Regions from separate parts of the Aminobacter sp. NyZ550 genome, predicted to be linked through region 2. Evidence: riboswitches for the same ligand, from Rfam matches in the RefSeq annotation. Region 2 holds a riboswitch; each other region holds the start of a gene.
What was found. A riboswitch is a leader RNA that binds a small molecule or an ion and turns the genes downstream of it on or off. The one in region 2 is predicted to bind cobalamin.
Positions count from the first base shown of each region.

Region 1: another riboswitch for cobalamin. It lies ahead of N7E70_RS13990 (CbtB domain-containing protein); the one in region 2 lies ahead of N7E70_RS00935 (aromatic ring-hydroxylating oxygenase subunit alpha).
Region 3: another riboswitch for cobalamin. It lies ahead of N7E70_RS11105 (ABC transporter ATP-binding protein); the one in region 2 lies ahead of N7E70_RS00935 (aromatic ring-hydroxylating oxygenase subunit alpha).
Region 4: another riboswitch for cobalamin. It lies ahead of N7E70_RS09110 (ABC transporter substrate-binding protein); the one in region 2 lies ahead of N7E70_RS00935 (aromatic ring-hydroxylating oxygenase subunit alpha).

Region 1 covers NZ_CP114190.1:2,846,722-2,854,587, reverse strand. Annotated here, with positions in the region: gene cobD (threonine-phosphate decarboxylase CobD) at 1-629, opposite strand, end outside; gene cbiB (adenosylcobinamide-phosphate synthase CbiB) at 628-1,593, shown strand; gene cobO (cob(I)yrinic acid a,c-diamide adenosyltransferase) at 1,604-2,221, opposite strand; gene cobU (bifunctional adenosylcobinamide kinase/adenosylcobinamide-phosphate guanylyltransferase) at 2,221-2,730, opposite strand; gene N7E70_RS13995 (CbtA family protein) at 2,723-3,499, opposite strand; gene N7E70_RS13990 (CbtB domain-containing protein) at 3,516-3,692, opposite strand; cobalamin riboswitch at 3,728-3,924, opposite strand; gene N7E70_RS13985 (gamma-glutamylcyclotransferase) at 3,992-4,681, opposite strand; gene N7E70_RS13980 (DUF1624 domain-containing protein) at 4,803-5,801, shown strand; gene N7E70_RS13975 (methyltransferase family protein) at 5,798-6,274, shown strand; gene N7E70_RS13970 (CPBP family intramembrane glutamic endopeptidase) at 6,271-7,065, opposite strand; gene N7E70_RS13965 (MerR family transcriptional regulator) at 7,154-7,540, opposite strand; gene mgtE (magnesium transporter) at 7,701-7,866, opposite strand, start outside.
Region 2 covers NZ_CP114190.1:184,575-192,440, reverse strand. Annotated here, with positions in the region: gene N7E70_RS00955 (ribonucleotide-diphosphate reductase subunit beta) at 1-187, shown strand, start outside; gene N7E70_RS00950 (hypothetical protein) at 178-411, shown strand; gene cobF (precorrin-6A synthase (deacetylating)) at 408-1,166, shown strand; gene metH (methionine synthase) at 1,353-5,090, shown strand; cobalamin riboswitch at 5,178-5,384, shown strand; gene N7E70_RS00935 (aromatic ring-hydroxylating oxygenase subunit alpha) at 5,503-6,750, shown strand; gene N7E70_RS00930 (hybrid-cluster NAD(P)-dependent oxidoreductase) at 6,773-7,866, shown strand, end outside.
Region 3 covers NZ_CP114190.1:2,252,299-2,260,164, forward strand. Annotated here, with positions in the region: gene N7E70_RS11095 (FecCD family ABC transporter permease) at 37-1,044, opposite strand; gene N7E70_RS11100 (ABC transporter substrate-binding protein) at 1,099-2,043, opposite strand; gene N7E70_RS11105 (ABC transporter ATP-binding protein) at 2,060-2,875, opposite strand; cobalamin riboswitch at 2,984-3,193, opposite strand; gene N7E70_RS11110 (MFS transporter) at 3,246-4,412, opposite strand; gene N7E70_RS11115 (hypothetical protein) at 4,546-4,716, opposite strand; gene N7E70_RS11120 (membrane-bound PQQ-dependent dehydrogenase, glucose/quinate/shikimate family) at 4,818-7,247, opposite strand; gene N7E70_RS11125 (MarR family winged helix-turn-helix transcriptional regulator) at 7,427-7,866, shown strand, end outside.
Region 4 covers NZ_CP114190.1:1,822,502-1,830,367, reverse strand. Annotated here, with positions in the region: gene N7E70_RS09120 (FecCD family ABC transporter permease) at 1-616, opposite strand, end outside; one part of gene N7E70_RS09115 (IS630 family transposase) at 636-1,243, opposite strand; one part of gene N7E70_RS09115 (IS630 family transposase) at 1,243-1,579, opposite strand; gene N7E70_RS09110 (ABC transporter substrate-binding protein) at 1,723-2,772, opposite strand; cobalamin riboswitch at 3,041-3,230, opposite strand; gene N7E70_RS09105 (nucleotidyltransferase family protein) at 3,351-4,832, opposite strand; gene N7E70_RS09100 (glycosyltransferase family 2 protein) at 4,832-5,506, opposite strand; gene N7E70_RS09095 (glycosyltransferase family 2 protein) at 5,503-6,264, opposite strand; gene N7E70_RS09090 (serine kinase) at 6,261-7,331, opposite strand; gene N7E70_RS09085 (PqqD family protein) at 7,361-7,786, opposite strand.

The sequences.
Region 1 (7,866 bases), 2.7 Mb from region 2:
GCCAGCCCGTAGAACTTGCCGAAGGAGCGCAGCACCACGAGGCCACTCTGTTCGACGTCGCCGGCAAGGCTCTGCGCCTGCGGGCCGACGTCCATGAACGCCTCGTCGACGACCAGAAGCCCACCGCGGGCGCGCAGGCTGGCGGCCAGTTCAAGCAGGTCCTTGCGCTGCACGACACGGCCGTCAGGGTTGTTCGGATTGACCACGACGGCGAGGTCGGCGTCGAAAAGCTGCCCGAAATCGCGGGTCTCGGCCACCTGATGACCGGCGATCGCAGCGGCGCGGGCGTGTTCCTGATAGGTCGGCCCGAGCACGAAGGCGCGGCCGGGCCGCACCAGCGAGGCGATGCGCGGCAATAGAATCTGCGTGCCCGGCGCCGGCACCACATGGGCGGCCGAGGGCGCACCGTAAGCAGTGGCGGCAACCGCTGCGAGGTCGCGCGCCCGGCCCGGCTCGGGCAGGCGCGACAAGGCTGTGGCAGGCAGCTCGAAAAGCGGATAGGAGTTTGGATTGATCCCGGTCGACAGGTCGACGAATGGCTCGGGCGCTCCCGGAAACAGCGCCCTCGCCCGTTCCAGGCTGCCGCCGTGGTCCACGGTCCCTGTCCTACGTCCTGCAAGAAGCGTCATGTCTTTTCCGCTCGCCTTCCTGTCGCTTCTGGTTGAACTCGGTCTCGGCTATCCGGACCGGCTTGTGCGCAAGATCGGTCATCCGGTCATCTGGATCGGCAAGCTGATATCCTTTCTCGACATCAGCCTCAACCGAGCCACCGATACCGACGCTCAGCGCCGCATCTGGGGTGTCGCCGCCCTCGTCGTCATCGTCACACTGCCCGCCACAATCGCCTTCGCCCTGGAGCGGCTGTTCGGTTTGCTGCCCCTCGGCATGCTCTTGACCGCCATCGCCGCTTCCAGCCTCGTCGCCCAGCGCAGCCTCGGCAGCCATGTGAAGGCGGTCGCCGACGCGCTCGACAGCGGCGGTATCATTGCCGGTCGCAAGGCCGTGTCGCAAATCGTCGGCCGCGACCCCGAGCGTCTCGACGAAGCAGGCGTCAGCCGTGCCGCAATCGAGAGCCTGGCCGAAAACTTCTCCGACGGCATCACCGCACCTGCCTTCTGGCTCGCCATCTCAGGTTTCGCTGGAGGTGCCGCCTACAAGGCGGCCAACACCGCCGATTCGATGATCGGCCACCGCACCAACCGCCACGAAGCCTTCGGCTGGGCCGCCGCCCGTTTCGACGACCTCATCAACCTGCCGGCCTCGCGCCTGACCGCGCTTGCCATCGTGCTCGCCGCCTCCCTCGTGCCCGGCGCCGACCCGAAGGCGGCCTGGGAGGCCGTCTGGCGCGACGCCCAAAAACATCGTTCACCCAATGCCGGCTGGCCCGAGGCCGCCATGGCCGGCGCGCTCGGCCTCGCCCTTGCCGGCCCTCGCGCCTATGGCGGCGTTTTGGTCGAGGACGCCTTCATGGGCGCGGGCGGCCGCCGGGACGCCAATGCCCGGGATATCCGCGCAGCGCTCCGCCTCTACTGGACCGCCGACGCCATCCTGGTCGGCGCCATCGGCCTGATCGGCTTCGCCATCTGGCTCTGACACAGCAGCGCTAGAACTCGATTCCCTTCTGAGCCTTCACGCCGGCCGAGAAGTGATGCTTGGTCGCGCCCATCTCGGTGACAAGGTCGGCAGCCTCGACCAGCGCCGGCTTGGCGTTGCGGCCGGTGACCACGACATGCAGGCCCTCGCGACGGTTCTGCAGCGTCGCGACCACCGCCTCCAGATCGAGATAGTCATAGCGCAGTGCGATATTGAGCTCGTCGAGCACGACAAGCGAAATTGTCGGGTCGGCCAGCAGTTCCTGCGCCTTTGCCCAGGCTGCTTCGGCGGCGGCGATGTCGCGCTTGATGTCCTGCGTCTCCCAGGTAAAGCCCTCGCCCATCGTGTGCCAGACGGCGCGGTCACCGAAGGCGGCGAATGCGTCCTGCTCGCCCGAATGCCAGGCGCCCTTGATGAACTGCACGACGCCAACCCGCTGGCCATAACCCAGCATGCGCAGCGCCAGACCGAATGCCGCGGTCGACTTGCCCTTGCCGGGACCCGTGTTGACGATCAGCAGCCCCTTCTCGACGATGGTCTTGCCGGCGACCTCGGCATCCTGAACCGCCTTGCGCTTGGCCATCTTGGCGCGGTGGCGTTCGGCTTCCTGCTCGTCGATCGTCTTCATCATTTCACCTTCATCGGCAGGCCGGCGACAAGAAACAGCACCTCTTCGGCCACGGTCGCCACCTTCTGATTGAGCCTGCCGGCATCGTCACGAAAACGGCGGGCCAGTGCATTGTCGGGCACGATGCCGAGCCCGACCTCGTTGGAGACCACGAACCACGGCCCGCGCGGACGCGACAGTGCCTCGACGAGCGCCGCACATTCGGCCTCGACGTCATGATCGGCCAGCAGATGATTGGTAAGCCAAAGCGTCAGGCAGTCGACCAGAACAGGCGCGCCATCGGGCAGGCTGGCGAGCGCGCCGACCAGATCCAGCGGCGCGTCGAGCGTCCGCCAGCCCTCGCCACGGCGTCCCAGATGGATCGAAATGCGCTCACGCATCTCGTCGTCATAAGCCTGCGCCGTGGCAACATAGGTCCACGGCGCAGAAAAATGGGTGATGAGCTGCTCGGCATGCGCGCTCTTGCCGGAGCGCGCGCCGCCGAGCAGGAGGGTCAGCTTCTCAGGCAAGGCGGCTGTTCAGCGACGGCGCCGGCTCGCTCATGAAGCGGTTGCGCACGTAGCCCGCCACCGCACCCAGCACGACCCAGAACACCAGATTGGTGATGGTGACGGCGACGACGAAGCTGTGGTGCAGGTCTGCCGGAATCGGCGACTCGTGGCTTTCCGGTTGCGGTGCACCGACGATGTGCGGCGCAACGATCAGCGCGACGCCGAGTATCGCCAGCGGCAGCGACTGCTTGAAGGCGATCAGCGCGAGACCCCCCGCGGTGGCGACGACGGTCAGCGTCCACCAGATCTGGCGTGCGCCAAGATCGGCGGCCGGCATCGCCGGCAGCTCCGGCGGCAGGCCAAGACCGGGAGCCAGGGTAAACACGGCAAAGCCGGCAAAGCCCCAGAACACCCCTTGGCGCCAGTTGGCGATGCCACCCGCAAACTCGGAAACGGCGACCAGGATCAGGCCGAAAGCGATGCCGCTGACGATATTGGCGAGCGCCGAATAGGCAAAACGTTCAGCGCCGTCGGCCGGAGCCCAGGCTTCTTCTTCGGCTGGCGCCGCAGTCTGTGCCGCCGTGGTTTCGGCGCCGGCCGCAGGGGCGGTCGCCTCAGTGCCGGCAACTGGTGCCGCGGCGTGCTCATGGCCACCGCCGGCGTTCTCATAGGTCTCCGCCTTGAGGATCAGCGGGACGGTTGCATAGGTCTGGAGTGCGGCAAGGACCACGCCGGCCAATAGCCCGCTGATCGCCGCGATGAACACGACGTTTCTGAAGATGGACATTGTTGGATCGCCTTGGTTAGTGGCAGGGGAAAGCCATCGAGTGGCGATAGTCGTGGGCAGCGTTGTGCACCACGTCCATATGCGAGAACCCGAGGAAGCCAACAACGAAAAGGCCGAGCAGCGCGGCAAGCGCCAGCTGCATGCTACGCGACTGCGAAGAGACGTCGGTGCCGAGAGCAGAAACAGTGTTCATCACAAGTCCTTTCGCCCTCCACCCGAGGGCACAGAGATAAGTGCCTGTCGCCGGCAGGTCTCCTGGCTTGCGGATCGGCACCCTTCCCCGCCTTCCCGAAGCAAGCTTCAGTGGCATTTGGGGAGAGCTAACCGCATACAGTTGCGGGGGCAGCCACGGCTTTGGACCTTCAAATGGCCCTTACCGCATTCCCTCTTGATTCCGTAACGGAACCGACGACGCCGCAACTATAGAAACAAATGGCTTGGGCGGCAAACCAAATTCCGACGCCGCCGCGCTCGAAAGCGGCGTTCCGGCGATCATCCGCGGGCCACGATTCGCTCGGCCACCAGATGCTGGAGCCGCCACAGATGCCGGTCGTGGATCGCCCGCTGCTCGAGGTTGCTGACCACATTATAGAGATAGTCCGCAGCCGAACCCCAATGGCCGCAGGTCGTCGCCAGTCGCTCCGCCACCGCGTCCTCGCCCAGCGCGCCGGCATAGGCGTGGCCTTTGCGGTTGATGACGAAGGCGAGCGCGGTCAACGGACCTTCATCGGTGGCGAGCTTCAGCCAGCGCGGCTTGTAGGTGGAGGGTTTCAGCGTCATCTCGCGGCGAAACAGCCTGTCCAGCTGCTCGCGGCGGTCGCCGTCCGTCAGCCTGAGCGCCACGCCCTTGCACTGGCCGCCGCGATCCATGCCCATCATCAGTCCAGGCTCAGCCTTTGTGGCGCGCCAGCGGGTCATGTTGATGCAGAACGAACGGTGCCAGCCGCGCGCCAGCGCCACCCTTTCGTCGGTGTGCTCCACCTCGGGTTTCCAGATCAGCGATCCATAGGCAAACAGCCACAACGGTCCATTGCCGGGACGCGCGGCAAGCGTCTCGTCGATCATCACCTCATAGTCGGCATCGTCGAGATGCATCGCATCGGGGTCGGGGCCCGTGTCAGCGACCTCGCGATGGCAACGCGCCACCAGCTCCTCGGTCAGCGCCATCTTTCGTCCGCTCATGCCCGCCCCATCAATTGCTTAACCCTGTGCACGACAGACAGTTCTGCTCTCTTCCGCCCCGCTTCAACCATGATAGTGCTGCATGGGCGCTGCAACACCCGAAAACGCAGAAGCGAACAATATGACGATGCAACCGGACCCCGACCAGATCAAAGCACCTTCTCGGCGCGTATCGGTCATCGACATCGCCCGCGGCGTAGCCCTGATCGCCATGGCGATCTACCACTTCGCCTGGGACCTCGAATTCTTCGGTTATGCCGATCCGGGCATGACCGCCTATGGCAACTGGAAGCTGTTCGCGCGCTGCATCGCCTCGAGCTTCCTGTTCCTCGTCGGCGTCAGCCTGGTGCTGGCACATGCCAAGGGCATCCGCTGGCCCGGCTATTTCAGGCGGCTCGCCATGGTGACAGCGGCGGCACTAGCGATCACCGTCGCCACCTGGTTCGCCACGCCCGACACCTTCATCTTCTTCGGCATCCTGCATCATATCGCGCTCGCCAGCGTGCTTGGCCTCGCCTTCCTGCGCGTCCCGCCGGTGCTGACGCTGATCGCCGCTGCTCTGGTGATCGTAGCACCCCACTATCTGCGCTCGGAGGCGTTCAATCACCCGGCCCTGGTCTGGATCGGCCTTTCCACCGCCAACCCGCGCTCCAACGATTTCGTCCCGCTGTTCCCCTTCTTCGGCGCAGTGCTGGCTGGCATCGGCGTCGCCGGACTGGCGCTCAGGGCAGGCCTGATCGAAAGGATGGCGCGGCTTCAGCCCGGCGCCTGGTCGCGCCCCCTCTCCTTCTTTGGTCGCCACAGCCTTGCCTTCTACCTCATTCACCAGCCGGTGATGATCTCGCTGGTCTGGCTCTTCGCCCAGCTCTTCCCGGCCTCGGTCGAAACCCGCGAGGTCACTTTCCTGAAATCCTGCCAGCTTTCCTGCGAGCAGAGCCGCGACACCGATTTCTGCTCTCGCTACTGTGTCTGCATGCTCGACGAGTTGCAGAAGGATGATTCGTTCGATCGGCTCTATGCCTCCGACCAGAGCCCGAAGTTGAATGCCCATGTCGGGCAGACCGCCGCCATGTGCACGACCAGCACCGAAAATCAGACGATACCAGGAGGAGCGCAGTGACCAATCCCAACGCCGCCCCCAGCAAGGTGCCATGGCCGCCGATCCTCTACCTCGCAGCAATCGTGGTGGCGGCGGTGCTCGGACTGCTCTATCCCTTGCCGTGGATCACCGAACCGCTGTCGGACTTGCTTTTTGCCGCCGGCTGGCTGGCGGTTGCCGGCGTTGTTGCGATCTATTATTCGGCCATGCAGACGCTGAAGCGGGCCAAGACCACCATCCGCCCCGACAGGCCGTCCGAGCATCTGGTCACGTCGGGCGCCTTCTCTTTCACCCGCAACCCGATCTATTTCGCCAATACGCTGCTGATGATCGCCATCGGGCTGATCACCGCAAATGTCTGGTTCCTGGCGCTGGCCCTCATTGCCGCCTTTGCCACGCAAAAGCTCGCCATCGTACCGGAGGAAAAGCACCTGCAGGCACGTTTCGGCAAGAAATACATCGATTACGCGAAGAAGGTCCGGCGCTGGATCTAACCGGCGACGGCGGTCGCTTGCCTTCGGAGAAAACTGCTCGTCCCATAGACGGCGACGATCGCCAGCGCGAACACCAGCCATAAGATCAAGCCGATCCATTGATGCTGGGCCGCATCGCCGCCTTCAAACACGCGGCCGAGATAGCGGACGCTGTTCTGGTGAGATGCATGCATCAGGATCGCCGGCAGCACGCTTCCGGCCGAGTTCTGGTACAGCCATGTGAACACCACCGCTGCCGCCATGACATTGAGCGCGCTGGAAATGCTGTAGTCGTTCAGCAGCACCAGCGGCAGGTGCCAGGCCGCCCAGATCAGCCCGAGCACCAGACTGGCATTCAGCGCTCCGCGCTCGCCGAGAAGCAAGGGCAGTGCAAAGCCCCGCCATCCCGGCTCCTCGCCAAGCGGACCGCTGAAAACCATGAGCAACGCGACCATGACGGCGATTTCCGTGACGGCCGGCACATTCGCCCAGTCTGGCGGGGCCGAGCCGAACATCGGATTGAGCCAGATCGCAAGCAGTTGCACCGCCAGCGGCATGCCGATCGCCACCAGGTACCACACCGGAGGCACACGCCACTTAACAACCGAGGCAAGCAGGGCACGTACCCTTGGCCAGCCGCCCAGGACAGCCGAAATGACGATGGCAGCGACAAACGGGCCGAAAGTGAACCAGGCGATGTCTTCGCCGCCTGCCCGATAGAACGGAATAAAACCTATCCAGGTGATCGCGAATGCCAGCATTACGAAGCTCACGACCGGCCAGTCGCGAACCGTCCTGACGAGCATGGACATTGGAGCTACTCCCGAGGGGTAGTTGACCATACCACAATGCCGTAGGCGAGTCCGGGCTGCCGCCCGCAGAGCGTGACCGGATCGGGCGTCAGGTGTTGACGCCGAGTTCGACCAGCCGCTCGACGCAGGATTCCTCGGCCTGGTCGAGCTCGGCCAGCGTCTCCTCGAGGTCGCGGCGCTTCTGGCGCAGGTCCTCGCGCTTCTCCTCGATGCGCTTGATCATCAGCTTGAGTTGACCGACTTCGCCGGGCGGCTCGCGGTACATCTGGATGATCTCGCGGATCTCGTTGATCGAGAAGCCGAGCCTTTTGCCGCGCATGATCTGGCGAATGAGATGCCGGTCGGATGGTCTGAACAGGCGGGTGCGGCCACGGCGGACGGGCTGGACCAGGCCCTCGTCCTCGTAGAAGCGCAGCGTGCGCGTCGAAATGTCGAATTCCCGGGTCAGTTCGGTAATCGAGTAATATTCCCGCATCGTCTCTCCACCCGGCGGACGCTATCGCCCCGCCTCAAATTCATGCCGGGCACTAGCCGAGGCGATCATGCCGCGCGACTGATCTGCGCAAGCCGAGGAACCGTCACCGATCCCTCGCAGAGTCTGGCACGCGATTTACGTAAAAGTCAATCGAGCACAACTATCCCGGAGCGGCTCCGAGATGCAGCCACCAGGTGGCGAGACTGAGGAAGGCCAGGAAGCCGATGACGTCAGTGATCATCGTCGTGAAGATCGATGACGAGATCGCCGGATCGGCGCCGAATTTGTCGAGCAGCAGCGGAATGAGGATTCCGCCGAGTGCCGCC
Region 2 (7,866 bases):
TTGCGAAACCTATATGCACTTCATCGCCAACCGGCGCTGCGCCCAGCTCGGCCTGCCGCCGGTCTTCGCCGAAGTCGAGAACCCATTCCCGTGGATGTCCGAGGCGATGGATTTGAAGAAGGAGAAGAACTTCTTCGAGACCCGTGTCATCGAATACCAGAATGGTGGAGCACTGGCATGGGACTGACCTGGAACCGTCCCACCATTGCATCGGTCATGCCCGAACCCGAACAGGTGTTCCTGGCTTGGCTGGTCGCGCAGCCTGAAGGCGGCAACCTCCACGAGGCCGCCTCGCGGCAGGCCACTCGGCTCGCCGAATATGGTGGCAGGCATCCGGGGCCGCGCCGGCTCAGGCAATTGTTCCTGGACCTTGCCGCCGAACTCGGCGGCGGCAGGGCCATGCCGTCATGAAGCGAAGGATTCTTGTCATCGGCATCGGTGCGGGCAATCCCGACTATGTCACGATCCAGGCTGTCGATGCGCTCAACCGGGTCAACGTCTTCTTCATCCCCGACAAGGGTATCGAGAAGGACGGGCTGGCGCGGGTCAGGCGCGAGATCTGCGAACGCTTCATCCGCGACCAGAGCTATCGCACCGTCGCGTTCGAGGTGCCTCGCCGCAGGCCGGCGGCGGAGGACTACGGCACCGCCGTCGCAGATTGGCATGACGCTGTCGAAGGCGTCTACCAACAGCTGCTCATGGAGGAACTCGAGGAAGACGAGTGCGGCGCGTTCCTCGTCTGGGGCGATCCGACGCTTTACGACAGTACCCTGCGCATCCTCGACCGGCTGCAGGCCAAGGGCGGCTTCGAACTCGAATATGATGTCATTCCGGGTATCACCAGCGTCCAGGCGCTTGCCGCCCGGCACAAGGTCACGCTGAACAGGATCGGCCAGTCGATCGCCATCACCACCGGTCGCAAGCTTGCGGAGGGTTTTCCCAACAATGCCGACAGCGTCGTCGTCATGCTCGACGGCGAAGGTGCCTTCGCCGGTCTCGATGGTGATCTCGACATCTGGTGGGGCGCCTATGTCGGCACGCCGGATGAAATCCTGGTGTCGGGCAAGTTGCGCGAGGTCGTCGGCGACATCGAGCGCATCCACAAACAGGCGCGCGAGCAAAATGGCTGGATCATGGACACCTATCTGCTGAAGCAGCCGGACTAGCCGGCAGGCTGGTCGTGTTGCGCGTGGTCGCAAATGCGACAACGACACACTCGACATATTGACATAAAGATGTCTTTATGTGACCTGACGGCTTTGTCGCCGAAAGGATGAAAAGTGTCGCAAAACGCCACCTCGCTCGACGCCCTGTTTGGGTCGGTTGCCGCCAAGCCAGACGGTTCGGAGGTGATGGCAGCGCTGAAAGCGGCGGCGAGTGAGCGCATCCTGATTCTCGATGGCGCGATGGGTACCCAGATCCAGGGGCTCGGCTTCGACGAGGACCATTTCCGCGGCGACAAATTCACCGGTTGCGCCTGCCATCAGCAGGGCAACAACGACCTCTTGATCCTGTCGCAGCCCAAGGCGATCGAGGAGATCCACTACAAATACGCCATCGCCGGCGCTGACATCATCGAGACCAACACCTTTTCGTCGACCTCCATCGCCCAGGCCGACTACGGCATGGAGGACATGGTCTATGAGCTCAATCGCGACGGCGCGCGGCTGGTCCGCCGCGCCGTCGTCCGGGCGCAGCAGGAAGACGGCAAGCGCCGCTTTGTCGCCGGCGCGCTCGGGCCGACCAACCGCACCGCCTCGATCTCGCCTGACGTCAACAATCCCGGCTACCGCGCCGTCACCTTCGACGATTTGCGCATCGCTTACGGCGAACAGCTGCGTGGCCTGATCGACGGCGGCGCCGACATCATCCTGATCGAGACCATCTTCGACACGCTCAACGCCAAGGCGGCGATCTTTGCCTGCGACGAGATCTTCATCGAAAAGGGCGTGCGCCTGCCGGTGATGATTTCGGGCACCATCACCGACCTGTCCGGCCGCACATTGTCCGGCCAGACGCCGTCGGCCTTCTGGAATTCGGTCCGTCATGCCGAACCGTTCACGGTCGGCCTCAACTGCGCGCTTGGTGCGGCCGCCATGCGCCCGCATCTGGCCGAACTGTCCGATGTCGCCGAGACCTTCATCTGCGCCTATCCCAATGCCGGCCTGCCCAACGCCTTCGGCCAGTATGACGAGAGCCCCGAATTCATGGCCTCCCAGGTCGAGGAATTCGCGCGCGAGGGTTTCATCAACATTGTCGGCGGCTGCTGCGGCTCGACGCCTGAGCACATCCGCGCCATCGCGCAGGCTGTCGCCAAATATCCACCGCGCCAGGTGCCGGAGCTCAAGCCGCAGATGCGCCTGTCGGGCCTCGAGCCGTTCACGCTCACCGACGAGATCCCCTTCGTCAATGTCGGCGAGCGCACCAACGTCACCGGCTCGGCCAAGTTCCGCAAGCTGATCACATCAGGCGACTATGCCGCCGCCCTCGACGTCGCCCGCGACCAGGTCGTCAATGGCGCGCAGATCATCGACATCAACATGGACGAGGGCCTGATCGACTCGAAGAAGGCGATGGTCGAGTACCTCAATCTGATCGCCGCCGAACCCGACATCGCGCGCGTGCCCGTCATGATCGACAGCTCCAAATGGGAGGTGATCGAGGCCGGGCTGAAATGCGTCCAGGGCAAACCGATCGTCAATTCGATCTCGATGAAGGAAGGCGAGGAAGCCTTCCTGCATCATGCCCGGCTGTGCCGGGCCTATGGCGCTGCCGTCGTCGTCATGGCATTCGACGAGCAGGGTCAGGCCGACACCAAGGCGCGCAAGGTCGAGATCTGCACCCGCGCCTACAAGCTCTTGACCGAGCAAGCCGGCTTCGCGCCCGAGGACATCATCTTCGATCCCAACATCTTCGCTGTCGCCACCGGCATCGAGGAGCACGACAATTACGGTGTCGACTTCATCGAGGCGACGCGGGAAATCACCCAGACCTTGCCGCATGTCCATGTCTCGGGCGGCGTGTCGAACCTGTCGTTCTCGTTTCGCGGCAACGAGCCGGTGCGAGAGGCGATGCACGCCGTGTTCCTGTATCACTGCATCCAGGCCGGCATGGACATGGGCATCGTCAATGCCGGCCAGCTCGCCGTCTATGAATCGATCGACCCGGAGCTGCGCGAGGCCTGTGAGGACGTCGTGCTCAACCGCCTGCCCAAGGCCGGCGGCACCGCCACCGAAAGGCTGCTGGACATTGCCGAGCGCTTCAAGGGCGCGGCCGGCAAGGAAGCAAAGGAGCGCGATCTCGCCTGGCGCGACTGGCCGGTCGAGAGCCGTATCAGCCACGCGCTGGTCAATGGCATCACCGAATTCATCGACGCCGACACCGACGAGGCGCGGCTGCAGGCCGAGCGTCCGTTGCATGTCATCGAAGGCCCGCTGATGGCCGGCATGAATGTCGTCGGCGATCTGTTCGGTGCCGGCAAGATGTTCCTGCCGCAGGTCGTCAAGTCGGCCCGTGTCATGAAGCAGGCGGTGGCCGGCTTGCTGCCACATATGGAGGCGGAGAAGGCGGCCAACGCCGCCAATGGGATCGACAATGGCGAACGCCAGACTGCCGGCAAGATTCTGATGGCGACGGTGAAGGGCGACGTCCATGACATCGGCAAGAACATCGTCGGCGTCGTGCTGGCCTGCAACAACTACGAGATCATCGATCTCGGCGTCATGGTGCCGGCAACCAAGATCCTCCAGGTTGCCAAAGACGAGAAGGTCGACATCATTGGCCTGTCCGGCCTGATCACGCCCTCGCTCGACGAAATGGCGCATGTCGCCGCCGAAATGGAGCGCGAGGGGTTCGACATTCCGCTGCTGATCGGCGGCGCCACCACGAGTCGTGTCCACACCGCGGTGAAGATCCATCCGCGCTACAGCGCCGGCCAGACAATCTACGTCACCGATGCCAGCCGCGCTGTTGGCGTGGTGTCCAACCTGCTGTCCCCTGAGGCCAAGGGCGGCTACGTTGAACAGGTGCAGGCCGAATACCAGAAGGTCGCCGACGCCCATCACCGCGCCGAAGCTGACAAGCAGCGATTGCCGTTGGCCAAGGCGCGTGCCAATGCGCACAAGGTCGACTGGTCATCTTATGCGCCGCCGAAGCCAACCTTCCTCGGCACCAGGGTGTTCGAAGCCTGGGACCTGGCCGAACTCGCCCGCTACATCGACTGGACGCCGTTCTTCCAGACCTGGGAACTCAAGGGCCGTTACCCCAAGATCCTCGAGGACGAGAAGCAGGGCGCCGCGGCGCGCCAGCTATTCGACGACGCGCAGGCGATGCTGCGCAAGATCATCGACGAGAAGTGGTTCGCGCCCAAGGCCGTCATCGGCTTCTGGCCGGCCAATTCGGTCGGCGACGACGTCAGGCTGTTCACCGACGAGGCACGCAGCGAGGAGCTTGCCACCTTCTTCACCCTGCGCCAGCAGCTGACCAAGCGCGACGGCAAGGCCAATGTCGCACTGGCCGACTTCATCGCTCCCGCCGACGGCGGCAAGCCGGATTATCTCGGCGGCTTCGTGGTCACTGCAGGCATCGAGGAAGTGGCGATCGCCGAGCGCTTCGAACGCGCCAATGACGACTACTCCTCGATCATGGTCAAGGCGCTGGCCGACCGTTTCGCAGAGGCCTTCGCTGAACGCATGCACGAGAAGGTGCGCAAGGAGTTCTGGGGCTACGCGCCTGATGAAGACCTCGCGCCCGACGACCTGATCGGCGAGCCCTATCGCGGCATCCGTCCGGCGCCGGGCTATCCCGCCCAGCCCGACCACACCGAAAAGGTGACCTTGTTCCGCCTGCTCGATGCCGAGAAAACCGCCGGCGTCAGCCTCACCGAAAGCATGGCGATGTGGCCGGGCTCGTCGGTCTCCGGCATCTATCTCGCCCACCCCGAGAGTTATTATTTCGGCGTCGCCAAGGTCGAGCGCGACCAGGTCGAGGATTATGCGCGGCGCAAGGGCATGACCGTCGCCGAGGTCGAGCGCTGGCTCGGGCCGATCCTCAACTATGTGCCGGCATCGTTCGCCGAAGCGGCCGAATAGCAACACGATGACATCACATGGGCTCTGTCGCCTTTGCGCTGAGCCCATGTCGTTTTCATGCTCGTGCCCGGCCACCAATCCGTGGTCTGATCCGGTCATGTTCAAGGTGCTGCTTCGAGTGTGAGACGAAGCGGAGAATTGGGAAGCCGGTGAGAAGCCGGCGCTGCCCCCGCAACGGTGGCGGAGTTATTGTTTCGACGGGAGACCACTGGGCAAGCCGGCCTGGGAAGGTGTCGAGACAGTCCGAAAGGACAGCTCCGAAGCCCGGAAACCAGCCTTGAACCTGACAGAACTCGACTGATCGCGGTGGGCGGTCAAGAGGCGGATCGTTGCTGCACGGACCTCTGCGTCCGCCGGCTGGCGTTCTTCCCAAATCAAGCCACCCGTTCAGTCCTTGGTGCGAGGACAGGACATGGATGCGAAGAACGAAATGCTGAAGCTGCTGCGCGGACGCCGCGACGGATTCAGCCTGGCACAGCCCTTTTACACCGACCCGGATTTCTATCGGCTCGACCTTGAGCTGATCTGGTACCGCGACTGGCTGTTTGTCGGCCATGACTGCGAACTGGCCAAGCCGGGCAGCTTCTTCACCGTCCAGGTCGGCGACTATCCCGTCGTGCTCGTCCGCGACCAGAAGGGTGAGCTGCGCGCCTTCCACAATTCCTGTCGCCACCGCGGCAGCCGCGTCTGCACGACAGAAAAGGGCACCGCGGCAAAGCTCGTCTGCCCCTATCACCAGTGGACCTACGAACTCGACGGCCGCCTGCTGTTCGCGCGCCAGATGGCGGAAGGCTTCGACAAGAGCCAGTTCGGCCTGAAGCCGGTCGCCTGCGAATCCGTCGGCGGCTACATCTTCATCTGCCTCGCCGACGAGCCCGCCGACTTCGCGCCGTTGCGGGCCATGGTCGAGCCGTACCTGCTGCCGCACCGGCTGCGCGAAGCCAAGGTCGCCTTCGAAAGCACAATCGTCGAGGAGGGAAACTGGAAGCTGGTCTGGGAAAACAACCGCGAGTGTTACCACTGCGCCGGCAATCACCCTGAGCTGTGCAAGACCTTTCCCGAGGCGCCGAACGTTACCGGCGTCAATGGCGCCGAAAGCGATCCCGAAATGCTGGCGCACTGGGCAAAGTGCGAGGCGGTGGGGTTGCCGAGCAAGTTCCGCATCGATGCCGGCGGCCAGTACAGGGCGACACGCGCGCCACTGCTGCGTGACGCGGTGAGCTACACCATGTCGGGCAAGCGCGCAGTGCGGAAAAACCTCTCCGACAGCGTCTCGGCCGACAGGATCGGCACGCTGCTGCTCTATCATTATCCGACAACCTGGAACCATGTGCTCGGCGACCATGCCGTCACCTTCCGCGTGCTGCCGATCAGCGCCACGGAAACGGCCGTCACCACCAAATGGCTGGTTCACAAGGATGCCGTCGAAGGCGTCGACTACGACCTGGCCGAACTGACCCATGTCTGGACCGAGACCAACGACCAGGACCGCCGCATCGTCGAGGAAAATGCCTTCGGCATCAAATCGCCGGCCTACGAGCCCGGGCCTTATTCGGAGGAACACGAGGGCGGCGTCATGCAGTTCATCGAATGGTACGTCGGCTTCATCGAACCGCGGCTGGCCGACGGCGGCAAGCCGGTCCTGCGCAACGTCGCCTGACCGGGAGAAGGGCATGAACGCGATGACCGAGCTTGGCCTTTACCGCAACCTCGACGAAATGGCGCCCTGGAACGACCGGCTCCAGGTGCTGGAGGTCATCGGCGTCACTGACGAGGCGCCCGACGTTAGGACCTTCACCTTCCGCTCCGACAACCAGACCTGGTTCCGCTACAAGCCGGGCCAGTTCGTGACGCTCGAACTGCCGGCCGAACCAGCACCCGTCATGCGCACCTACACCCTGTCGTCCAGCCCGTCGCGGCCGTTCTCCATCGCCGTCACCGTCAAGGCGCAGGCGGGCAGCGTCGGCACACGCTGGATGTTCGACCATCTGAAGCCGGGCGTCCGCATCAAGGCCTATGGCCCTTCAGGCGACTTCTCGCTGCACCAGCATCCGGCCGCCAAATATCTGTTCGTCTCGGCCGGGTCCGGCATCACGCCGATGATGTCGATGCTGCGCTGGCTAAACGACTGCGCGCCGTGGACGGACGTTGCCTTCGTCAACTGCGCGCGCCGTCCGGAAGAAATCATCTTCCGGAAGGAGCTCGAACTGCTGGGCGCACACATGCCCGGACTGTCGCTCGGTTTCATGATCGAGGAGCGGTCGAGCCGCGAAGGCTGGTTCGGCCATATGGGCCGCATCGATGCGGTGCGACTGCCGTTGCTGTCGCCCGACTTCCGCGAGCGTGAGGTGTTCTGCTGCGGCCCAGATCCCTTCATGCGCGCCGTGCGCGGCATGCTCGAGTCTTCCGGCTTCGACATGTCCCGCTACCATCAGGAAAGCTTTGCCGCACCTGCCGTCGAGGAGGTCCCCGCGCCGTTCTCGACGCCGGGCGGGGACAGCGAGACTGTGCCGGATGCCGTCCTGCCGGTTCGTTTCGCGTTGTCTGATGTCGACGCCGACTGCCTCTCCGGCCAGACCGTGCTGCAGACGGCGCGTGCTTCGGGCGTGCGTATTCCGGCGGCCTGCGAGTTCGGCCTATGCGGCACCTGCAAGGTCAGGAAGCTCTCCGGCGAGGTCGAGATGAGCCACAATGGCGGCATCCTCGACCATGAGATCGACGATGGCTTCATCCTTGCCTGCTGCTCGAAGCCGCTGTCGGCGATCGAGGTCGAGGC
Region 3 (7,866 bases), 2.1 Mb from region 2:
ATTTGCGTCGTCTTGCATTGCATTACCAACTGACCCTCACTTTGTTGTCCGTCGCCGCATCAGGATGACGAAAGCAATGCCGCCGATCAGCCCGGTGACGATGCCGAGCGGCATGTCCTGCGGCGGCACGACCGTGCGTGCGGCCATGTCGGCGGCGATCAGGAAGATGGCGCCGACCAGCGCCGACAGCGGCAGCACGCGGCGATAGTCGCCACCGACGAAGAAGCGCACGATGTGCGGGATCATCAGGCCGACAAAGGCGATGACGCCGGAGTAGGCAACCGCACAGCCGGTCAGCAGCGCGCAGGCGACGAAGGCCTTGAGCCGGAAGCGCTGCGCCGGGATGCCGAGTGCGGTTGCGCTTTCGTCGCCCAACGTCATGGCGTTGAGGTTGCGGGTCTGCGTCATCAGCCAGACGCCGCACAGGACAAGGGCTGCCAGCGGATAGGGCAGATGGCTCCATTGCGCCAGCCCGAGCCCGCCAAGCATCCAGAAGATCGCGACATGGGCAGCCTTGGGGTCGCCGATGAAGATCAAGAGGTTGCCTGCGGCCGAGATGATGAAGCTCACCGCCACGCCGGCAAGGATCAGCTGGCCGGCCGTCTGCGCCCGCGCCAGGTTGGCGATGGCAAGCACCAGTGCGGTTGCCGCCAGCGCGCCGGCAAAGGCGAAGACCGGTACGGTGACTGTGCCGAGCACCATGCCGGCATGGATCAGCGCCATGATCGCGCCGAAGGCCGCGCCCGACGAAATGCCGAGCAGATGCGGATCGGCGAGCGGATTGCGTGTCACCGACTGCAGGGCTCCCCCCACCAGCGCCAGCGAGGCGCCGACGATGGCGCCCAGGATGACGCGCGGCGCGCGCACGTCCCAGACGATATTCTCGCGTCCGCTCGACCAGACCGCCTCGACGCTTCCCGGTATCAGCTTGTTGGCAATGACGCCCCACACCGTTTCCAGTGGGATCGCCACCGGGCCGACGCCGACGGCAATGATCATGCCTATCACAAGCACCACGGCCAGCCCCGGTATCAGGGCCGGCATGGCGTGGATCAGGACGTGTCTTGGCCCTGTGACGAGGTGGCGATGCGACACGGCTCAGTCGGCCCGCATCGCGGCGGCCAGCCGCTTGATCGCCGCAATGTTGCGCGGTCCCGGCGTCGCCTCGTTGTATTCGAGCACGAAGAAGCGGTTGTTCTTCACTGCCTCGATGTCCTTGAAGGCCGGGTTGGTGCGCATGTAGTCGATCTTCTGCTCGGCAGTTACCTCACCGTAGTTGACGATCACCACCATGTCGGGATTGCGCTCGATGACCGGCTCCCAGCCGATCTCGACCCAGCTCGACTCGACGTCGTCGACGATGTTCTTGCCGCCGGCTGCCTCGATAATGGCGGTCGGCATGGCGTATCGTCCGGCGGTAAACGGCTTCTGCTCGCCGGAATCGTAGATGAACACGTTGACCGGCTTGTCGAGCTTGGGCAGCTCGCCCTGGAAGTCGGCGAGTTCCTTCTCATAGCCTGCCACCAGGACCTCCGCCTTCTCGCGCACACCAAAAATGGCGCCGAGATTGAGCAGGTCGGCATACATGTCCTGAAGCGACGACTTGTCCTTCTTCATGATGTGGATGCAGCTTTCGGTCAGCTCGTAGACAGCGATCTTGAAGGGCGCGAGCGTATCCGGAGTGACGTCGCCGCCGACCTTCATGCCGTAGTTCCAGCCGGCGAAGAACAGGTCGGTGTCGGCGCCGAGCAGCACTTCCTTGCTGACGTATTGTGGGGCGAGTTCGGGCAGTTCGCCGACGCCCTTGCGCAAATCCTCGCTCAGCGTCTTCCAGCCGGAGATGCCGGAATAGCCGGCCATGTGGTCGGTGAGGCCGAGCGCCAGCATCATCTCGGTCAGGTTGACGTCGTGCGAGACGGCGCGCTTGGGCGCGGCCTCGAAGGTGACGTCGCGGTTGCAGCTCTTGACGGTGACGGGGAAGCCGCTGGCCATAGCTGTTGCGCAGGTAGCGAGCAGGGCGGCGGCGATGATGGGCAGGCGCATGGAGGCTCCTTGATGTTCAGCGTTCGAGGTGGAAGGAAAAGCGTGGACGACCGGTGACGGGATGGTCGTCGAGGGTCGCTCCGACGGAAAAGCTGTCACGTATGCGATCGGGCGTCAGGATGTCGGCGGGCGCGCCGCAGGCAATGGCGCGGCCTCCGTCCATGACAAGCACGCGGTCGGCATGGGCCGAGGCGAGCGCCAAATCGTGCAGGGAAACGATCACGGTGCAGCCGAGATTGCCGAGCAGCTCCAGCACTTCGAGCTGGTGGCGGATGTCGAGGTGGTTGGTCGGTTCGTCGAGGATCAGAAGGTCGGGTCGCTGCATCAATGCCCGGGCGATCATCACGCGCTGCTTTTCGCCGCCCGACAGCGAGCAGAGGTCGCGCGCAGCGAGTGCGGTCAGGCCGAGCAGGGCAAGGGCTGCCTCGACTTGGTCGTAGTCGCGGTCGCTGGTGCCGAAACTCGTGACATGCGGGGTCAGGCCCAACTCGATGATTTCTGCGACGGTCAGGCCGAAGTCCGAGGCGCTTTCCTGAAGCACGGTCGCGATACGGCGGGCGCAGTCGCGCGGCTTCATCTTCCAGATGTCGGTGCCGTCGAGGCGGACAGTGCCCGAAGTCGGCTTGTGGTAGCGGTAGAGGCAGCGCAGCAGGCTCGACTTGCCGGCGCCGTTGGGGCCGACGATGGCGAGCAACTCGCCCGGCGCAACCGCAAGGCTGATCGGCTCGAGGATCGGCTGCGAAACACGAGGGCCCCAGCTGACGCCATCGAGTTCGAGCAGTGCCGGGGTGGTGCCTACAAGGCGGCTAGCGGCGTGGACGCGATCGAGCATGCCCTGTCTCCGCGGTCGGGCGGAGGCAGCAGAACGATCCGGAAAGCGCGCCGGTACCGAAGAAGGCAGTCGCAACCATCATCATCTCCGCGGCACACCCCGGCCGGTTGAGTTAATCGGATGATGGCAGGTCTCCTGGCTTGCGGGTGATCGCTCCTCGGAGCCTTCCCGGCCTTTCGGCCAGTGGCATGTTTCCGAATTGCTATCCGCTCACAGTTGCGGGGGCAGCCACGGTTTCGCGTCGGGGACGTCTCACCGTGTTCCCATTTAACCTGCTGCCCGAACCGGATAGCAGGAACCATCGCTGTCGTGGCTACAGCAGCGACGGGTTGCTGACAATCGCTAAAGCGTCATGCCGGGCGCTAAAGCGTCATGCCGGCTGCTGAATTGCGTCACGCCGGTCGAGCGCGAAGGAAATGAGCGCGACGCCGAAGGCAGACAGTGCGATGGCCGCGCCGACGAAGGGCAGGTCGGCATAGCTCACGCCCATCGAAATCGCAGCACCACCGGCCCAGGCGCCGGCGGCGTTGCCGGCGTTGAAGGCGCCCTGGTTGAGGGTGGCCGCGAGGTTCGGTGCCTCCGAAGCGGTTTCGACGACGCGCATCTGCATCGGCGGCACGATGACGAAGGTGATGACGCCCCACATGAAGACGAGCAGGATAGCCGCTGGCGCCGAAGAGCTGAGTTCGGCGAAGGCGACGTGGATCGCCGCCATCACCACCAGCGCGCCGATGGCTGTGGGCATCAGCTTCCAGTCGGCCAGCTTGCCGCCGATGATGTTGCCGATGGTCATGCCGCCGCCGAACAGCAAAAGCGCCCAAGTGACCGATTCAACCGAGAGGCCGCTGACGTCGGTCAGGATCGGCTTGATGTAGGTGAAGACGGCAAACAGGCTGCCCGAGGCGAGCGCCGAGATGATCATGGCGAGCCATACCTGGAGCTTGCCCAGCACCTTGACCTCGCCTGATACCCCGCCCTTGCCGGGAGGGGCGACGCCCGCAGGGACCAGCCAGGCTATGGCCGCCACCGAGAGCAGGCCGATGACGACGACGGCAAAGAAGGTGGCGCGCCAGCCATAGGCTTCGCCGAGTGCCGTGCCGCCGGGAACGCCGAGGATGTTCGCCAATGTCAGGCCGGCAAACATCAACGCAATTGCGCTGGCGCGCTTGTTGGTTGGGACCAGGCTTGCCGCCACCACCGAGCCGATGCCGAAGAAGGCGCCGTGACCAAAGGCGGTGATGACGCGGGCGATCATCAGCGTCCAGTAAGTGGGGGCGATGGCGCAGAGCAGGTTGCCGAAGACGAACATCATGGCGAGCCCGATCAGCACCGGTTTGCGCGGCAGTTTCGCTGTGCCCACCGCGATGATCGGGGCGCCGACGACGACGCCGAGCGCGTAGCCGGTGACCAGAAGACCGGCGGCCGGGATCGACACGCCGAGGTCGGCGGCGACCTCCGGCAACAGCCCCATGATCACGAATTCGGTGGTGCCGATGCAAAAGGATGCAACGGCCAGAGCGAGGATCGGCAAGGGCATGGGCGGACTCAGGGGAGCTGAAACGATTTAGATGCACAATTTCCTCATGTCCGGCGCGGCACAAGCGACGTTGCCGCATTGCAGCAATGCACCTGGCGCATAGGAGAAGTGCGCAAGGCGCTAGCTGAGACGATCAGGATTGCTGGGTGAGGTCGCGTCGGAGAAATTCGTAGAGCCGGTCGACTGCCGAATTGGCGGCCTGCGGGTTGCGCAATATGCCGATTTCCATCTCGGGCAGCGGCGGCAGGCCCTCGGCTTCGCCGATGACGCGCAGGCCGGGGGGCACGCTGCGCTGGGCGAGCACGGCTACTGGCGGGTACCCGTTCGTCGCACGGGTACCGCCCTTGCCGGCCAGAAATGAAAAGGGCGCCCGAGGCGCCCCTTCCGATGTCGATGCGCCCAGACTCAGTTCTGCCTGGGCAGCCTGTAGGCGACGATGTAGTCGCCGCGGTCAGGCGACTGGCGCGCCCCGCCGGCCGAGATGACCACATATTGCGTTCCGCTCTCATGCGAGACGAAGGTCATTGGCGTAGACTGGGCGCCGACAGGCAGCCGGCCCTTCCACAACTCATTGCCCGTCTCCACGTCGAGTGCACGCAGATAATAGTCCTGCGTGCCGGCGTAGAAGACGAGGCCGCCTGACGTCGCGATCGGACCGCCCAGCGTCGGCATGCCGATCGGGATCTGCAGGCCGGTTTTCATGCCAAGCGGACCGGTATCCTGCAGCGTGCCCGCCGGAACCTGCCAGGCGATCTGGCGGGTCTTGAGGTCGATGCCGGTGAAGGTGCCATAAGGCGGCTGGTGACAGGGAACGCCGAGCGGCGACATGAAGCCGTTCTTCAGCGCGCCATAGGGCGTGCCCTTCTGCTGCGACAGGCCGTCATGGGCTGCCGAGCCGCCATAATTGTCGGTCTCCTCGCGCGGCATCAGCTGGGCGAACTGCGGCATGCGGATGTCGTTGACGATCAGCAACCCCCGGGCCTCGTCGATCGCCGCACTGCCCCAGTTCATGCCGCCATAGTAGCCTGGAAAGATGATCGAACGCGTCAGGCCGGGAGGCGTGAATTCGCCCTCGTAGCGCATCTTCTTGAACTCGATGCGGCAGTAGAGCTGGTCGTAAGGCGTCGCACCCCACATCTTGGCCTCGGCGAACGGCTCCGCACCGATCGCCGGCATGCCGACCGAATAGGGCTGAGTCGGCGACAGGAAGTCCTCCGGCACGCCGCCGGTCTGCGGAACGGCGCGCTCCTCGACCTCGGCGATCGGCTTGCCGTCGCGGCGGTCGAGCATGAAGATCTGCCCGCGCTTGGTGATCTGGATCAGCGCCGGAACCGTGCCGCCCTTGCCATCCGGCACGTCGTAGAGCGCCGGCTGGGCGGGAACGTCGTAGTCCCAGATGTCGTGATGCACGGTCTGGAACTTCCAGCGTTCGCGGCCGGTTGCAATGTCGAGGGCGACGACCGAGGCGGTATAGTCCTCGGCGGCCTTCGAGCGATGTGCGCCAAAGAAGTCGGGCGTGGCGTTGCCGGTCGGCAGGTAGACAAGGCCAAGGGCCTCGTCATAGGCCGGTGTCGACCAGACATTGGGCGTGCCGCGGGTGTAGCTTTCGCCTTCCGGCGGCAGCTTGGTGATGGCGGGGTTGCCGAGATCCCAGGCCCAGACCAGTTCGCCGGTGAGGGCGTTGAAGGCGCGTACGGCGCCGGAGGGTTCACCTGTCTCGACATTGTCCCACACCCAGCCGCCGACCATGATCAGGTCACGCGCCACGGTGGGGGCGGAGGTCTGGAAGTAGAAACCGTCCTTGATCTCGCCCATGCCGCTTTTGAGGTCGACGATGCCGCCATTGCCGAAATCCTGGCACAGCTCGCCGGTCTTGGCATCGAGCTGGATCAGGCGGGCGTCGATGGTGGTCATGACGATGCGGGCGGCGCAGGATGCCGCCGCAGCGGGCATGTCGGGCGTCGACGCTACGACGCTTGCGGGTGCCAGCGGGTCGGCGGAGGCTGCATTGGCCTCGCTCGGTGCCGAAGCCGGCTCGTAATAGCTGACGCCACGGCAACGCTGCCACAGCGGCGACTTGGCTTTCGGGTCGAATTTCCACTTCACTTCGCCCGTATCCGGGTTCAGCGCATGGACGATGTTGTTGGGCGAGCAGGTGTAGAGCGTGTCGTTGACGAAGAGCGGCGTGTTCTGGTCCTGCGCGGTCCCTGAGGGGATATCGCCCGATTGGAACGTCCAGGCAACCTCGAGCTTGTCGACATTGTCGCGGTTGATCTGGTCGATCGGGGCATAGCGTGTACCTGCCGGGGTGCGGCCATAGTGGCGCCAGTCGGTGGCGCTGGCGGCTGCCGGAGGAACGCTCGGCTTGGGCTCGGCAGAGGCGAGCGTATTGCTGATGATGCCATGTGGGGTGAAGCCGTAGAAGGCGGTAGCGACAAGTGCCGCGACCAGCAGGCCGGCAAGCGCGAACGGAGCCCGTTTGCCGGTGCGCGTCGGGAAGAGCGGGGCGAGCAACAGCGCCGGGATGGCGATCACTGCAGGTGCTACGAGGCGCGGCACCAGCGGCCAGAACTCAAGGCCCGTTTCCCAGAGCGCCCAGGCAATCGTTGCCAAAAACACCAAGCCGTAGAGCCAGAGGCCCGCCCTGCGGCGCATGACGTAGAGAATGCCGGAGGCGATGACGCAGAGACCGGCGAGCGCGTAATACCAGGATCCGCCCAGGCCGATCAGCTGGACGCCGCCATAGACGAGCGGTGCCCCGATGACGACCAAGAGCAGGCCGAATAGAACCAGAAGCCAGCCGCCGCTGTCTCTGGGTGTCTGTTGTTCTGCCATGTCGATGTCTCGCGAAGATTGAACCGAAAATCAGCCGCCCGGGCGGGCGGTTTCGGACGCGATCGTCATGCCGGCGCTCTGCGGAGAACTCCTCGCCTCTACCTCCGCACAGACGTCGCGACCGTGTTCCGGCCGACAATCTCATCGCATCCTAATAGATAATATGTTATCTTTCTCGAATGTCCAATGACGCATCCGACCGCGCCGGTTTCGGCCGGAGCCTGCTCTCCGTCGCCCGGCTTTGGCGCCACGCGGCGGACAGCGCGCTCGACGACTGCGGCCTGTCGCATGCCACCGCCATGCCGTTGCTGACGCTGTCGCGGCTGGGCGACAATATCCGCCAGGGCGTGATCGCCGACCATCTCGGTTTCGAAGGTCCGTCTCTGGTGCGCATCGTTGATCTGCTTGCAGCCGACGGCCTGATCACCCGCAGCGGCGATCCCGGTGACCGCCGTGCCAAGATTCTGTCCCTGACCGATGCCGGCCGCAGCCGCGTCGAGGAGATCGAGTTGATCCTCGAACGCCTGCGCACCGAGCTTCTGGCCGACGAGGACGCCGCGGAACTTAAGGTCGCGCTCGGTGTGCTTGTGCGTCTTGAACAGCGGCTGCTGGCAGCGGA
Region 4 (7,866 bases), 1.6 Mb from region 2:
GCTCCTGGGTGGCGACGAACTGCACGGCTGCGGTCATCGCGCTGAACAGGTACATCAGGGCAATGCCGGTCAGCACCATCGTCTGTGCCCCCATGCCGCGCAGCCAGGCCATGGAGAACACCAGCACGGCGCAGCCGAGCGCGAACAGGAATGCCGTCAGCGGCACGAAGTAGAGCCCGGCGGCGCTGAAGCCTATGCCGAACATGATGGCGATCGAGGCACCGAAGGCCGCCGCCGAGGACACGCCGATCGTATAGGGACTGACCAGTGGGTTACGTGTGATCGCCTGCATCAGCACGCCGGCGAAGGCCAGCGAACCGCCCGCCACCATGGCCATGACGACGCGCGGCAGGCGCAGATGAACCAGTACCCGCGCCTGCTGCGGATCGACCTCGGCGACGAAATGGCCGAACGACAGCTTCTGCAGGATGACCATGAGCAGCGTCACCAGCCCCGTCTCGGCGATGCCGACGATGGCAACGCCGCCGGCGACGAGCAGCAGCACAAGCAGCGACCACAAGATGACAGCCGCCTTGCGATAGCCGGCTCGGTGGTAGAGGCTGGAAATGCCGTCGGATTGGCCACGCGCCAAACCGGCACTGCTTGCGATGTCCATGGTCTAGAGCGCATCCTGTTTAATCTGGGTCATAGCCGGCTGCCTTGAAGTAGTTGGCGCATTCTGCGGGGGTGAAGAGTTCGATGACCGATCCGACCGCGTCCCACAGTGCCGCGATCGTTCTCTCGGCCTTTGCGCGCAGCAGAGCCTTGAGCTTCGAGAATGCGTTCTCGATGGGGTTGAAGTCGGGACTGTAGGGCGGCAGGTAGAGCAGTCTCGCGCCGGCAGCCTCGATCGCATCGCCAATGCCGGCAGCCTTGTGAGCGGGCAGATTGTCCATGATGACGACATCGCCGGGCTTGAGCGTCGGGACCAGTACTTGCTCGACATAGGCGAGGAACACGTTGCCGTTCATGGCGCCGTCGTAGACGAAGGGCGCGGTCATGCCTGTCAGCCGCAGCGCTCCGGTGAAGGTGGTGGTCTTCCAGTGGCCATGCGGCACACCGGCACGGCAACGCTCGCCGCGTGGCGCTCTTCCGCGCAGGCGGGCCATCTTGGTCGATAGTCCGGTTTCATCAATGAACACCAACTGCGCCGGCTCGAGGTCGAGTTGGCCGTCGAACCAGGCACGGCGGCGCATCAGGATGTCGGGGCGGTCCTGCTCCAATGCGTGCGCGGACTTTTTTTATACGTCCAGCCGCGCCGGCCAAGCCAGGCGCTCAGCGCGCTGCGGCTGATCCGCACCGACTGTTCCCCCTCCAGGCGAGCCACCATCTCGTTGAGCGTGATGTCCTTGTGCTCCTCGATCATCCCGACGATGAAGCCTTCATGCGCGTCGAGACTGGAAGCGCGGCGGCGGCCCTGCGGCCGCGGCGCCAGTTCGCCGATCTTCGCCCGCGCAATCCAGCGGATCGCACTCGATACGCCCACCCCGAACCGCGCCGCCGCCTTGCGCGCCGACATGCCTTCGTCTGAAGCCTTCAAGACCCGCAACCGAAGATCTCCGCTCAGTGCCTTCCCCATACTCCACCTCCATCGAGATAGATGTTGAATCAGCACCGAACGCGCCCGTCACTTCACAATCGATTCATCGATTGCGGGACGTGCTCTAGGCTCCGGATTGAGAGGGTACGCCGCCGCCTGCCGGGCGGCGGCGTGCTGGTCGATCAGTTGGAGGCTGTGCCCTGGTAGGTCATGCCGCCCTGGAACGGCAGCCCCTGGTAGATCTCGATCCATTCCTTCATCGCAGCCTCGGGATCGACGTCGGTGAAGAGGTCGGGATAGAGCCACTTGGCGACCTGCAGCGCGCCGGTGACCTTGGACGAGCCGCCGGCGAGGTAGTAGTTGATCAGGCGGACATCGCCCGCCTGCCCTGCCGGCGTGCCTGATATTTCCTCGCGCGCGACGATCGCCCTCCAGCTCTCGGCGAATTTTGCCTCCGGGATGGTCTGGTAGGAGCCGGGCTGCAGCTTGATCACCAGGTCGGGCTTGCGCGCGATGATCTCCTCGGGATCGACGGTGAAGCTGTTTTCGTTGCCGCGCGACGACGGCTCCTTCTTGATGTCGATGTCGCCGAAGACATTGGTGCCGCCGCCGGCCTCGATCATGTCGTGCCAGCCTGAGCCGGGCGTGACGGTCACGAGATCACGGACCTCTTCAAGATAAACCTTCTTGCGCTCGACGCCCTTCAGACGCTCGGCCAGCAGGTCCATGTACCTGGTGTAGTAGGCGTTCAGCGCATCGGCCTTTTCCTTCTCGTCGAACAGCTTGCCGAACAATGTCACGTTTTCGACATGCTGCAGCGTGTCCCAGGCGGTGACGACCAGCACCGGAATGTCGAAGGCTTCGAGCTGCTTGGCTGCCTCCTCATAGACGCCGTTGCGAGGGATGATGACCAGGTCCGGCTTGAGCGCAACGATCGCCTCGTAATTGGGCTGCGTCTGGCCTTGGCCGACAATGTCGGCTTCCTTGAACTGCGGCCAGTAGGTCGGATCCCGCATCGTGCTGGCATCGACGCCAACGACCTTGTCGATGGCGCCAATGGCGCGGGCGAACTCGACCGCGTAGCGGTTGAAGATCACCGCCCGCTTGATCGGCAGTTCCAGCTCGACCTTTCGGCCGGCATCGTCGGTGAAGCTTTCCGCGGCCGCCGGCGCAAGGCCAATGGCGGATGCCGCGGCGAGCCCGAGCCAAAGGATCCAATGTCTGATGTTCATGATCTCTCCTTGCTTGAAAGGGGTGCGCAACGCCTGGCGTTGCCATGCCCGGAAGGCGTCCGGGACAATAGGTCGAGGCGCGATGCCACGGCAGCAGGCAACGAATGCGTCTGCCCAAACTTTCGATATTCTGGGGAAACCGTTCTTCCCGACATCGCCGCGCCAACCTCTGCCTGCCCTGGCGTGGATGCGGAAATGCAGACCTGGCGAAAGCCGCAAACGGGCTTCCGAACCGGAACCGGCATTCCTGTGGCACACCCCGACCACGGAATCTCACTCTGTCAGGCAGGTCTCCTGGCTCGCGGGTCGTAGCCTTGTCGCCCGTCTTCCCGGCACGAATGCCAGTGACACAGGGGCAATAGGCTCACCGCTTACAGTTGCGGGACAGCTCCGGTTTCGCACCGGATTCCCTCTTAGCTTCCACCTCGCGGCGGAAGACCATGACGGCGCCAACCTATCGACGGCCAAGGTAAAGTCAAGTTGCCATCCGGGACTATACAGGGCGGCATTTGCCTGAGCCGCGACGATGCTGAGACCAGGTTGCGCGGAACTGCAGGCAGCGCAAACTGTTCTCCGGCTCAGCGAGCCGGCGAAACGGTCACCGAGACGATCTGGAACGGCACCGCACCATAGGTGGCGACCGTCTGCTCATGCTCCCACGCGCGGAACTGTCGCGACGGCCGCGCCGACAGCACCAACGCGCCATCCGCCTGGTCCGGCCGGATGGTACCGCGAAACCGCAAGGTCAGCCGGCCGCCTGATTTACCCAGCTTGCGATAGCGCAGCCGCGCGAAATGGCATTCGCCGCCATTCAGCTCCATCTCGATGCGACGGCGCACCGGCGGCACGTCCAGCCGCACGACGATGTCGATCTCGGCAGGCGCACCGCCAACTGCCGCCGGCGGCAACGGCACCTGCTGCGCCAGTGCCGGGGTGACCTGCCCCGCACCATCGCCCGCCTGTGTGCGCCGACCGTGCCAGACGACGCCGGGCAGCTCGCGCTCACGGACAGCGCGTTTCTTGCGCATGCGCAACTGCTTGGCGACACCGCGTGACAGCCAGGTCAGACCCTTGAAGTCGGTCCGCGGCTTGGCCTGCAGCAAGGCAGCGATACGGGCGGCGCCGGCGCGATCGGCCATGTCGACCACCTGCTCCAGCACATCGTCGGGAACCGGCACCGACATCTCTGCTTTCAGATAGCTCAGCGCCACCGCCGTCGGCACGGCAAGGTGCCTGCGGGCGACGACGTCGCAAAGCACGGCCCAGTCGACGCCGCCGGCGCGGATCGCCGAGGCCGTGTCGACCAGCCAGTCGCTGTGGGTATGAGCGTCGAGGCCGCCATGGCCGATCGCCAGCGTCACCCGGTCGGCGGTCGAAGGGACCAGCACGTCGAGACTGGTGAAGGAGGCCGGCGTGGCGCGCTGCCAAACCGCAGCGTCGTCCGCCTCATCTGCCTGCGACCAGTCATAAGCGACCTGGTGCAGATCGATGTCGCCATAGCTGCCCTTGAAGAAATTCATCGACCGCACCGCAGCTAACCGCGGCTTGAGATATTGGGGACTGACCCCTGTCGACACCTGCCAGTCGCCATGACGCAGCATGTCGAAGGCGGCCACCATGTGCTCGGGGTGCACAAGGATGTCGATGTCGTGCGCCACCCGACCGCGCTGTGCCGCCGGCTCCACCGCGATGCGGCTCGCGCCCTTGAGCAGCATGATCGGCACGCCGGCCGCGACGATGGCCCTCAGTGCGGGCTCGGCCTCGCGCATGGCAAGCCGCGACTTGGTCCACAGCATCTTCTGCAGGCCAGCGAGACGCGGATAGGCGGGATGCATCGCCAGCGCCTTGCCGAACCGGTCGGCGATCGCGGCAAGCAGCCTGTGCTCGCGGAACTCGACGGCATCGATGTCGTTGGCATCGAGCCACCGCAAGGCCTGCGTCTGCGCGACCGCATGGTCCGGCAACAGCACCGCCTTGAGCAACTGGTCGAGACCGTTTGTCGGCCATGCCCAGCCATAGTCGGGGAAGCGCCGGCCGATGCGGCGTGACGTGGATGCCATCAGCCCTGTCCGGCGTTCTTGAGCTTGCGCCGCAGCATGGCCATTCTTGCGACCTCGAGATAGCCGCGGTCGCGCTCGGGATCGCGGCCGTAGGACATGCTTCCCGGCAGGATCCGGCGCAGGGCCAGGACCTCATCGATCATGCCGAGCTGGTGGCCGTCTTCGCGGGCCCGGCCAAGCCAGTCGACCATTTCACCGCGGTTGCCTGGCGGGTCGATCACCGGGCCGACGGAAAGCGCCACCTGGCTACGGACCAACATCGTCGTGCGCGACCAGCCGGGCGTCACCTTGCCGGTGCCATCGTCTGGTTCGCCATGCCGAAAGGTTCGCCACTGCGTGAACACGGCAGCCAGCTGCGGCGCCTCTTCCAGCCTGCGAAACTGACGCTCGATCTTGTCGCCAAGCCACAGATCGTCGGCGTCGACAGTTGCAATGAAGGGCGCCCTGGCCAGCGCGAAGCCGCGCGTCGTGGCACTGCCCGGTCCGGAGTTGTCCTGCCTGACATATCGGACCGGAACGCCCGATTGCCGCGTCACCGCCTCGGTCTCGTCGGTCGAGCCGTCATCGACGACGATGATCTCGGCAGGCGGCACTGTCTGCGCGGCAACCGAGCGCAGCGTCTCGGCGATCGTGCGGGCCGCGTTCCAGGCGGGAATGACGACGCTGTAGCTCATGGCCGCAGCGGCGCCCCATCGCCCGACGGATGCGCCACCTGGATGAAACCTCTGAGGTCGCCGAGCGTCGGGTCGGCCTTGCGGCGGCGCATCGATTTCTGCATCGCCTTGAGGAACTCCCGCCGCGACTCGGCGACGTTCCGGGTCAGATTGTGTTCATGGCGGCGGTAGTAGAGCGCGATCGTGTCGGGAAAGACAAATCGCGCCCTCTGCTCGAAGATGCGAAACAGGAAGTCGGTGTCCTCTGCCTGCGCCAGCTCCTCGTCGAAATCGCCGATCCGCGCGATCAGGCTGCGCCGATAGATGCCGGCCGACAGATGCACGCCGCGAAAGATGCGGTCGTCGCATCCTGCAACCGGCTCGAGCGTCTCGTCGTCGATCTGGTCGACCATGCGCATGTAGGAATAGGTGAGTTCGAGCGCCGGATCGGTCTTGAAATAGGCAAGGTCGGCGGCAAAGCGCCCGGCGGGTGAGATGTCGTCGGAATCGATGAAGGAGACGAACTCGGTGTCGTCAGAGAGCCGGCGCAGGCCGGCATTGCGCGCCTTGGTCACGCCTGAATTGGCTTGTGAGAACAGGCGGATCGGCGCGCCGTCGGCGATGAATGACCGCACAGCCGCCACGGTACCGTCGACCGAGCCGTCGTCGATGACGATGATGTCGAGCTGCGCGGCGTCGCTCTGTCGCAAAACCGAGCGCAGCGCCGAGCCGATGTAGCTCTCGCGGTTGTAGACGGGCAGCACGATGCCCAGCTTCATGAATTGCCCCTGTCCAGAAACGCGGCGATCGTATCCGCGATCTCGTTGCCGCGCGTGCCCAGTGTCAGAGTGTAGCACGGCAACCGACGTGTCAGCTCGCCAAAGAAACGAAATCCGCTTTCGCGTTCGCCCGGCATCTGCGCGATGCCGGACGGCGCCAGCGCCATAAGCGCGTCCTTGCGCGCAAGCGGCGTGATGGTGCTTTGCGCGGCGCCCGATATCTGCGGCACAAGCAGCGCCACGATGTCGAGTTCACTGGCGACGCCACGCGGGCAAATGTCCTGCACCCTGAACTGATACTTGCCCTGCCAGTTGAGCAGGCCCGGATCGGGCAGCAGCCGGGCTAGCCCAAGCCGATCGAAGCCCGCCCGGTCCTGCTTGAGGGTCGTGAACAATGGGCGCGCCAGCGAACGGTCACCGTCGAATTCGACCAGCACGTAGTCGTCACCGACGCTGTCGAGCCCGGCAAGCAGGCCCGAAGCGACCGTGCCCGACTTGCCGGCGCCGCCGGCCCCGGCCAGCAGCACGCCCCTGCCGCCCTTGCCGAGCGTTCCGGCATGCGTGAGGCGCATGCCGCGCGCCGCATATTCCCAATGCAGGAAGCAGCGCAGCGGGGCACCGAACTCCCATGGCGGGCAGCCGTCGGCGGACCGCATGAGCTGCACGCCCAGCTGTCTCTCGACATCGTAGAACTGCCAGTAGCTGAGGTCGTGGAAGTAATGGCCGCGCAGGCCGTTGGCTTCGAGCCGCTCGGAAAACATGTTCGGATGAAACAGCGCCTCGCCCCACAACGCCGGCTGCGGAATCGAGCCAATGCCAGGGTGGGCGAGAAAAATCCGCCCCGGCGTCGCCGGTCGTCCGGCAGCTATCTCTGCAACCATGCCGTGGCCAAGCGCCCTCGCCAGTTCGCCGTGATCGGAAAACACGTCGATCGCCAGGCCGGGCAGCTCGACCCGGCTTTTCCCGGGAAAGGCATCGGCATTCGCCTCGCAGGCGGCGAGGAGCTCGCGCGCATAGTCGGCAAGATCGTCAAGGGTTACACTCGCATCGGAACCTGAAGGCAGCAAGTGGTATCGAAATGCGCCGGAAACCGGCGCTACTGCTTCACCGCCGGCCAGCCGGCAGGCTCGTCGACGTCGTGGATCGGGTCGACCATCACCAGGTCGGCGAGCTCGTCGTGCATGTCGATCTTGAGCCCCTCGCGGGCCGCCGCCAGGCGCTGCGCGAGCTCGGGCGACAATGCGGCCGATGCCATGCCGGTCGCAGGCGAAAGCAGTCCATACTCGTTCAGCCTGGCAATGAAAGCATCCAGGTCGGCGGCGGAAAGCTGTCCGCTGCCGCAGGTGCGGCCGACCAGACTTGCCGGCGGAACCTGTGCGATCAGCGCTTCCCATACACAGCTGCCGCTGTCGGAGAAGCCGAAATACCTGCCGCTGGCGAGGTCGAGAACGACCGCGTCACCATCGAACGTCTCATAGACGATGTCGTTGCCCGAGACCGCGTAAATTGTCGAATACCCCACGCCTACCCTACCCCTAGGTTTTTTCCCGGCAAACTGCTTATCAAGCAAATGCACATATAAGCAACAGCTGCGGGCCGAGA